DNA from 2 places in the Embleya sp. NPDC059237 genome. Region 1 is predicted to be linked to the other one. Evidence: predicted binding sites of a transcription regulator. Region 1 holds the regulator's gene; the other holds the start of a gene.

Evidence for each region. The regulator HspR, encoded in region 1, represses chaperone genes until heat shock. The targets are predictions, from matches to a motif close to TTGAGNNNNNNNNNCTCAA.
Region 2: a site for HspR is predicted at 1,889-1,907, ahead of lon (endopeptidase La). Genes of this name have one in related genera too.

The regions. Positions count from the first base shown of each region.
Region 1 covers NZ_JBHZAE010000008.1:314,483-317,891, reverse strand. Annotated here, with positions in the region: gene grpE (nucleotide exchange factor GrpE) at 1-202, shown strand, start outside; gene dnaJ (molecular chaperone DnaJ) at 324-1,496, shown strand; gene ACFXKZ_RS26210 (heat shock protein transcriptional repressor HspR) at 1,498-1,968, shown strand; gene ACFXKZ_RS26205 (TIGR03767 family metallophosphoesterase) at 2,108-3,409, shown strand, end outside.
Region 2 covers NZ_JBHZAE010000001.1:1,400,818-1,404,226, forward strand. Annotated here, with positions in the region: gene ACFXKZ_RS06115 (hypothetical protein) at 1-271, shown strand, start outside; gene ACFXKZ_RS06120 (dihydrofolate reductase family protein) at 335-943, shown strand; gene ACFXKZ_RS06125 (hypothetical protein) at 1,374-1,694, shown strand; gene lon (endopeptidase La) at 1,941-3,409, shown strand, end outside.

The DNA of each region.
Region 1 (3,409 bases):
CGACCCGTTCGACCCGACGGTGCACGAGGCGCTGCTGCACTCGTACGCGACCGATGTCACCGAACCCACGTGTGTGGAGATCCTGCAGCCCGGTTATCAAGTGGGCGAGCGGATCATCCGTCCGGCACGGGTGGCGGTCGCGGAACCCACGGCGGAGGCCGAGGGCGGTCCGGAGGAGTCGGGCGAAGCGGCCGGCAGCTGAACCGTCACCGGGAACGAGACGACGAGAAGCGGAGAGGAGGGACGCCGATGCGCGGGTGGTGTGAATCCGGAAACGGGCGCTCGGAGCACGAGGGCACCCCGACCCGATCGGCGAGGGGCGCATGAGTACGAAGGACTACCTGGAGAAGGACTACTACAAGGTGCTCGGCGTCCCCAAGGACGCCGGCACCGCCGAGATCAAGAAGGCGTATCGCAAGCTCGCCGTCGAGTTCCACCCGGACAAGAACAAGGGTGACACGAAGGCCGAGGAGCGCTTCAAGGAGATCTCGGAGGCCTACGACGTACTGGCCGACGACAAGCGGCGCAAGGAATACGACGAGGCCCGGACCCTGTTCGGCAGCGGCGGCGGCTTTCGCGGCACCGGCGGCGGACAGTCCGGCACCGGCGGCTTCCCGTTCGACCTCGGCGACATCTTCGGCGGCCAGCAGGGCGGCGCGGGCAACACCGGCGGTCTGGGCGACATCTTCGGCGGCCTGTTCGGCGGCGGTCGCCAGACCGGGCGCCAGCAGCCCCGGCGCGGTACCGACGTGGAGTCCGAGGTCACCCTCGGCTTCGCCGACGCGGTCGACGGCGCGACCGTGCCGATCCGGCTGACCAGTTCGGAACCGTGTCGGCACTGCAACGGCACGGGCGCGGCCGCGGGCACCACCCCGCGGATGTGCCCGACCTGCGCGGGCTCCGGCAACGTCAGCCGGCCGCAGGGCGGTTTCGGCTTCTCCGAGCCGTGCCGCGACTGCAAGGGCCGCGGGCTGCTCGTGGACGACCCGTGCATCGTGTGCAACGGCAGTGGCCGGGCCAAGAGTTCGCGCACGATGCAGGTCCGGATCCCGGCCGGGGTCCAGGACGGGCAGCGCATCCGGCTCAAGGGCAAGGGCGCGCCCGGCGAGCGCGGCGGCCCGGCCGGCGACCTGTACGTCGTGGTGCACGTCAAGGCCCACGCCGTCTTCGGACGCAAGGGCGACAACCTCACGGTCACCGTGCCGGTCACCTTCCCGGAGGCCGCGCTCGGGGCGGACGTCACCGTACCCACGCTCGGCGGCATCCCGGTCACGCTCAAGCTCCCCGCGGGCACGGGCAACGGCCGCACGCTGCGGGTGCGCGGACGCGGGGCGGCACGCAAGGACGGCACTCGGGGCGACCTCCTGGTCACCATCGAGGTGACGGTCCCTCAGCAGCTGAACGACAAGGCGCGCGAAGCGCTGGAGGCGTTCCGCGAGGCGACCGTCGCGCACGATCCCCGAGCCGATCTGTTGGACGCGGCGAAGGGGGCATGACATGCGACCGGGCGGCTTGGGCGGTGGCGGTATCGGTGGTGGGCACGGCTTCGAGATCGACGAGACCTCTCCGGTCTACGTGATCTCGGTCGCCGCCCAGCTGTCCGGCCTGCACCCGCAGACGTTGCGACAGTACGACCGCCTCGGCCTGGTCTCGCCGGACCGTACGGCGGGCCGGGGGCGGCGCTATTCCGCCCGCGACATCGTGCAGTTGCGCGAGGTGCAGCGGCTCTCCCAGGAGGCCGGCATCAACCTCGCCGGGATCAAGCGGATCCTGGAGCTGGAGAACCAGGTACTCGCGCTGCGCATGCGCGTGGCCGAGATGGAGCACGCGCTGCACGAGGCGACGGACGCGAGCGCCCGGCGCGAGGCGGCCGTACACGCGTCCTACCGGCGCGATCTGGTCCCGGTCCGGCCGCAGGCCGGCACCGCGCTCGTGGTGTGGAAGCCGCGGCGCGGGCGTTCGGACTGACGGCCGCGACGACGGCGAGGAGGCGGTACGGCCCCGGCCGTGCCCCCTCCTCGCCGTTTTTTGTGCGGTCTCGGCGCTTCTTCGACGCAGCCTCGACGCTTCCTTGATGCGGCTCGCTACGCGTCAGTAGGGTCGCCGCATGAAGCCGAATCGTCGGGACGTCCTGAAGTACTCGGCCGCGAGCGCGGCACTGCTCGGAGTGGCCGCGTGCTCCGACGACGACAAGGACAAGCCCGACGGGAAGTCGAGCGACGCACCCAAGTCGGGCGCGCCCAAGCCGGCCGGCGCGGCCGGCACCACGCTGGAGCGCACCCTCGTGCTCGGCCCGCCCGGGCCGGGCGGCTACCGCAAGATCGTCGCCGGACCCGGTGAACCACACCTGCTGCGCAGCGAGTTGATGCCCGGCGGCAGCTCGGGCGACAAGGCAAAGCGACGCTCCCTGGTCGCGTTCACCCAGTTGACCGACATCCACATCCAGGATTCGCAGTCGACCGCGCGCGTGGACTTCCTCGACCGGCACAGCGACAAGGACCAGCCGTTCGCCAAGCTGCTGCCCTTCCAGTCGGCGTACCGCCCGCAGGAGGTGCTGACCGCGCAGATCGCCGAGGCGATGGTGCAGTCGCTCAACCGGATCGGCAAGGGTCCGGCCCTGGGCGCGCCGCTGGCCTTCACGATCTGCACCGGCGACAACACCGACAACATCCAGTTCAACGAGCTGCGCTGGTACATCGACGTGCTCGACGGCGGCAAGAAGGTCACGCCCGACTCGGGCGATCGCAACAGGTACGAGGGCCCGATGGACGCGGTGGCGTACCACGAGCGCTACTGGCACCCCGACGGCACGCCGCCCGGGCAGAAGGACGACGTGCCGCGCGCCCAGTACGGCTATCCCACCGTGCCGGGCCTGCTGGACGCGTGTCGGCGGCCGTTCGAGGCGACCGGCCTGAAGACCCCCTGGTACAGCGCCTACGGCAACCACGACGGCCTGGTCCAGGGCAACCTGCCGGTCAGCGAACTGCTGGGCAAGGTCGCGGTCGGCGACGAGAAGGTGCTCGACATATCCCCCGGGCAGACCGTGGCCGCGCTGGCCCTCGGACTGCAGAGCGGCAAGCCGGACGCGCTGGCGGCGCTGCTGGCCGGCCCCAAGCGCAAGGTCACGGCCGACCCGGATCGTCGCCTCGTCGACCGCGCGGAGACGATCAAGGAGCACTTCAACACCACCGGCCTGCCCAAGGGCCACGGCTTCACCCAGCAGAACCTGGACACCAGGACCGCGTACTACACCTTCGACCAGGGCCCGGTGCGCTGCCTGGTCCTGGACACGGTGAACTCGTACGGCTCGGACTCGGGATGCCTGGACCCGACCCAGTTCGCCTGGCTGGAGGACCAGCTGGTCAAGGGCAGTTCGAGCCATCTCGACGAGCAGGGCAAGGTCGTCCAG
Region 2 (3,409 bases), on a different contig from region 1:
GGCGGAGTTGGCCCGATTCGCCGACCACGGCATCCACGCGTCCATGACCGTGTTCGGCCCCGACGAGACCGCCGAGCCCACGATCGTCGCCGCCCTGACCGAGCGCGCCTGGAACGTGGTCCTGATCGGCGGCGGCATTCGCAAGTCGGAAGACCTCCTCCCGCTCTTCGAACAGACCGTCAACCTCGTCCGCACCCACGCTCCCGGCGCGGCCATAGCGTTCAACACCACCGCAGACACCATCGTCGAAGCCGCCCAACGCCACCTCTGACGCTGCGCCGATGAGTTTTCGGTGGTTGTGGGGTCTACCCGTCGACGACACAGGGAGGACACCATGCGCAAGATCATCGTTTGTACGTTCCTGACGCTCGACGGCGTCATGCAGGCGCCGGGTGGGCCGGACGAGGACGCGGAGAGCGGCTTCGAGCACGGCGGCTGGCAGAAGCCGGTGACCGACGAGGAGGTCGGCGCGGGCATCGCCGAGTGGTACGAGGACTCCGACGCGATGCTGCTGGGCCGCAAGACGTACGACATCTTCGCGTCGTACTGGCCGACCGCCGGTCCCGACAATCCGTTCACCGACCGGATGAACAGCATGCGCAAGTACGTGGCGTCTCGGACCCTGACATCCGTCGAGTGGCGGAACTCCACGCTGTTGGAGGGCGACATCGCCGATGCCGTCCGCGCGTTGAAGGCATCCGAGGGCGGCAACATCAACGTCGTCGGCAGCGGCGACCTCGCCCAGACCCTCATGCGGCACGACCTCGTCGACGAGTACCGGTTGACCATCCACCCGGTGATCATCGGCACCGGAAAGCGGCTGTTCGCCGACGGAGCGATCCCCACCGCGCTGGAGCCGGTCGGCGTCTCGACGACCAAGGGCGGCACCGTCCTCGGCATCTACCGACCGAAGGGCAAGCCCACCTACGACAGCTACCAGTAGGTCACAGGCCACCTTCGCCGCGCCGAACCCCGCCGGGCCCAGCGCGATCGCGGCGCCGAGCGCGGGTGCACCCATGACCACGAACGAGGCGCGCCACCCCCGGCAACGGAGAGTCCGGTACAGCCGCCCAACCACCCCCGGTCCGGCGGTATCCCGCCGTCAACGTCACACGTCCCGAATCGCTTCACAGTCGCCCCGCACTGCCTCGCATCCGCCCCGGGCGGCGCCCGCCTCGCGTTTGGGCGCCGCGCCGGTATGAGGCCGTACGGCTGACGACGTACGCGGATCGATGTACGGCGAACTCGTGCCTGCGCGTGATGATCCGACTACTCAACGCAGGGAGTCTGGGTGTGTGAGTGCTCCCACAGTGGGAGCGATACATCGACCCGGAGGCAAAGAAATGCGCTCTCTCACTCGTTCTCGCCGATATGTGTCCTGGACGGCTATCGCCGCCCTCTCGCTCGCGACCGCCGGCGTCGTCGTGTCCGCCGCACCCGCCGCCACAGCCGCAGTCCCCGCCGTGGAGCCTTTGGACTGCGCCGTGATCGTCAATCAGGACACCCACGTCGGCTTTCCCACCTGGCGGTGGGCGGACGTCCGCAACGACTGCGGGCGTCGCATGAACCTGAGCGTCCAGGTCTCGGGCTGGCCCGACCCGGAATGCCAATACCTTGCCGGCGGTGAGACCAAGCGTTTCCGATGGGACTCGACCGGTGGCCCGGCCAACTACGTGTGGGACTGCGGCGGCTGATGTCGCCATCCTCCCCACGCTGTGGACAAGGGCCCCGGATCGCTCGCGATCCGGGGCCCTTCGGCGTTCCGAGCCCCCCGATACCCCACGCGCCCGGTCACAGCCGTGGTCGCCGCGGGCCGGCCAAAGGACGACTTCGCCCAGGGCGAACAGGGGGCGGGGTGGGTGGGGGAACAAAGAGGGGCTCGTGTTTCTTGAGTCGGTACAGCGCAAGTTTTTCGACTGTGGCCACTGAAGGGGCATGACATGAGCGAGACCATCGGGACCCTGACCCTGCCGGTTCTTCCGTTGGACGACGTCGTCGTCCTCCCCGGCATGGTGGTCCCGCTCGAACTCGACGACGCGGAGACCCGTGCCGCCGTGGATGCCGCGCGGGCCGCCGCGGGGCGGTCCACCGGGCCCGGCGTCCGTAGTGAGAGCAAGGCGCGGGTGCTGCTTGTTCCGCGTGACGACGGGCAGTACCCGGCGGTGGGCACGCTCGGCGTGATCGAGCAGGTCGGCCGGCTGCCCGGGGGTGAGTCGGTCGTGGTGGTGCGCGGCGAGGGCCGGGTGCGGATCGGCAGCGGCACCACCGGCCCCGGCGCGGCGCTGTGGGTCGAGGCGACCCGGGTGCCGGACGTCGAGGCCGACGAGCGCACCCTGGAGCTGGCCCGGGAGTACAAGGCCCTGGTCACCACCGTGCTCGGCAAGCGCGGTGCGTGGCAGGTGGTGGACCATGTCCAGGCTCTGGAGGACGCCGGCGACCTGGCGGACAACTCCGGCTACGCCCCCTACCTGAGCCTGCAGCAGAAGATCGAGGTGCTCCAGACGATCGACGTCCAGGAGCGGCTGACCAAGGTGGTCGGCTGGACCCGGGACCACCTCGCCGAGCTGGACGTGGCCGAGACGATCCGCAAGGACGTCCAGGAGGGCATGGACAAGCAGCAGCGCGAGTTCCTGCTCAAGCAGCAGTTGGCCGCGGTGCGCAAGGAGCTGAACGAGCTCAACGGCACCCCGGACAGCGAGGAGGAGGACTACCGGGCGCGGGTCGAGGCCGCGAACCTGCCGGAGAAGGTCCTGGAGGCCGCGCTCAAGGAGGTCGACAAGCTGGAGCACGCCTCCGACGCGTCGCCCGAGGGCGGCTGGATCCGGACCTGGCTGGACACGGTCCTGGAGATTCCCTGGAACGAGCGCAGCGAGGACGCGTACGACGTCGCCGAGGCGCGCGCGATCCTGGACGCGGACCACTCCGGTCTGGACGACGTCAAGGAGCGCATCGTCGAATACCTGGCGGTCCGCAAGCGCCGCGAGGAGCGCGGTCTGGGCGTGGTCGGCGGCCGGCGCTCCGGCGCGGTGCTCGCCCTGGTCGGCCCGCCCGGAGTCGGCAAGACCTCGCTCGGCGAGTCGGTGGCCCGCGCGATGGGCCGCTCGTTCGTCCGGGTCGCCCTCGGTGGCGTCCGCGACGAGGCCGAGATCCGCGGCCACCGCCGCACCTACGTCGGCGCGCTGCCGGGCCGGATCGTCCGGGCGATCAAGGAGGCGGGCAGCATGAACCCCGTCGTCCTGCTCGACGAGATCGACAAGGTCGGCTCGGACTACCGGGGCGACCCGACCGCGGCGCTGCTCGAAGTGCTCGACCCGGCCCAGAACCACACCTTCCGCGACCACTACCTGGAGGTCGAACTCGACCTGTCCGACGTGGTGTTCCTGGCCACCGCCAACGTCCTGGAGACCAT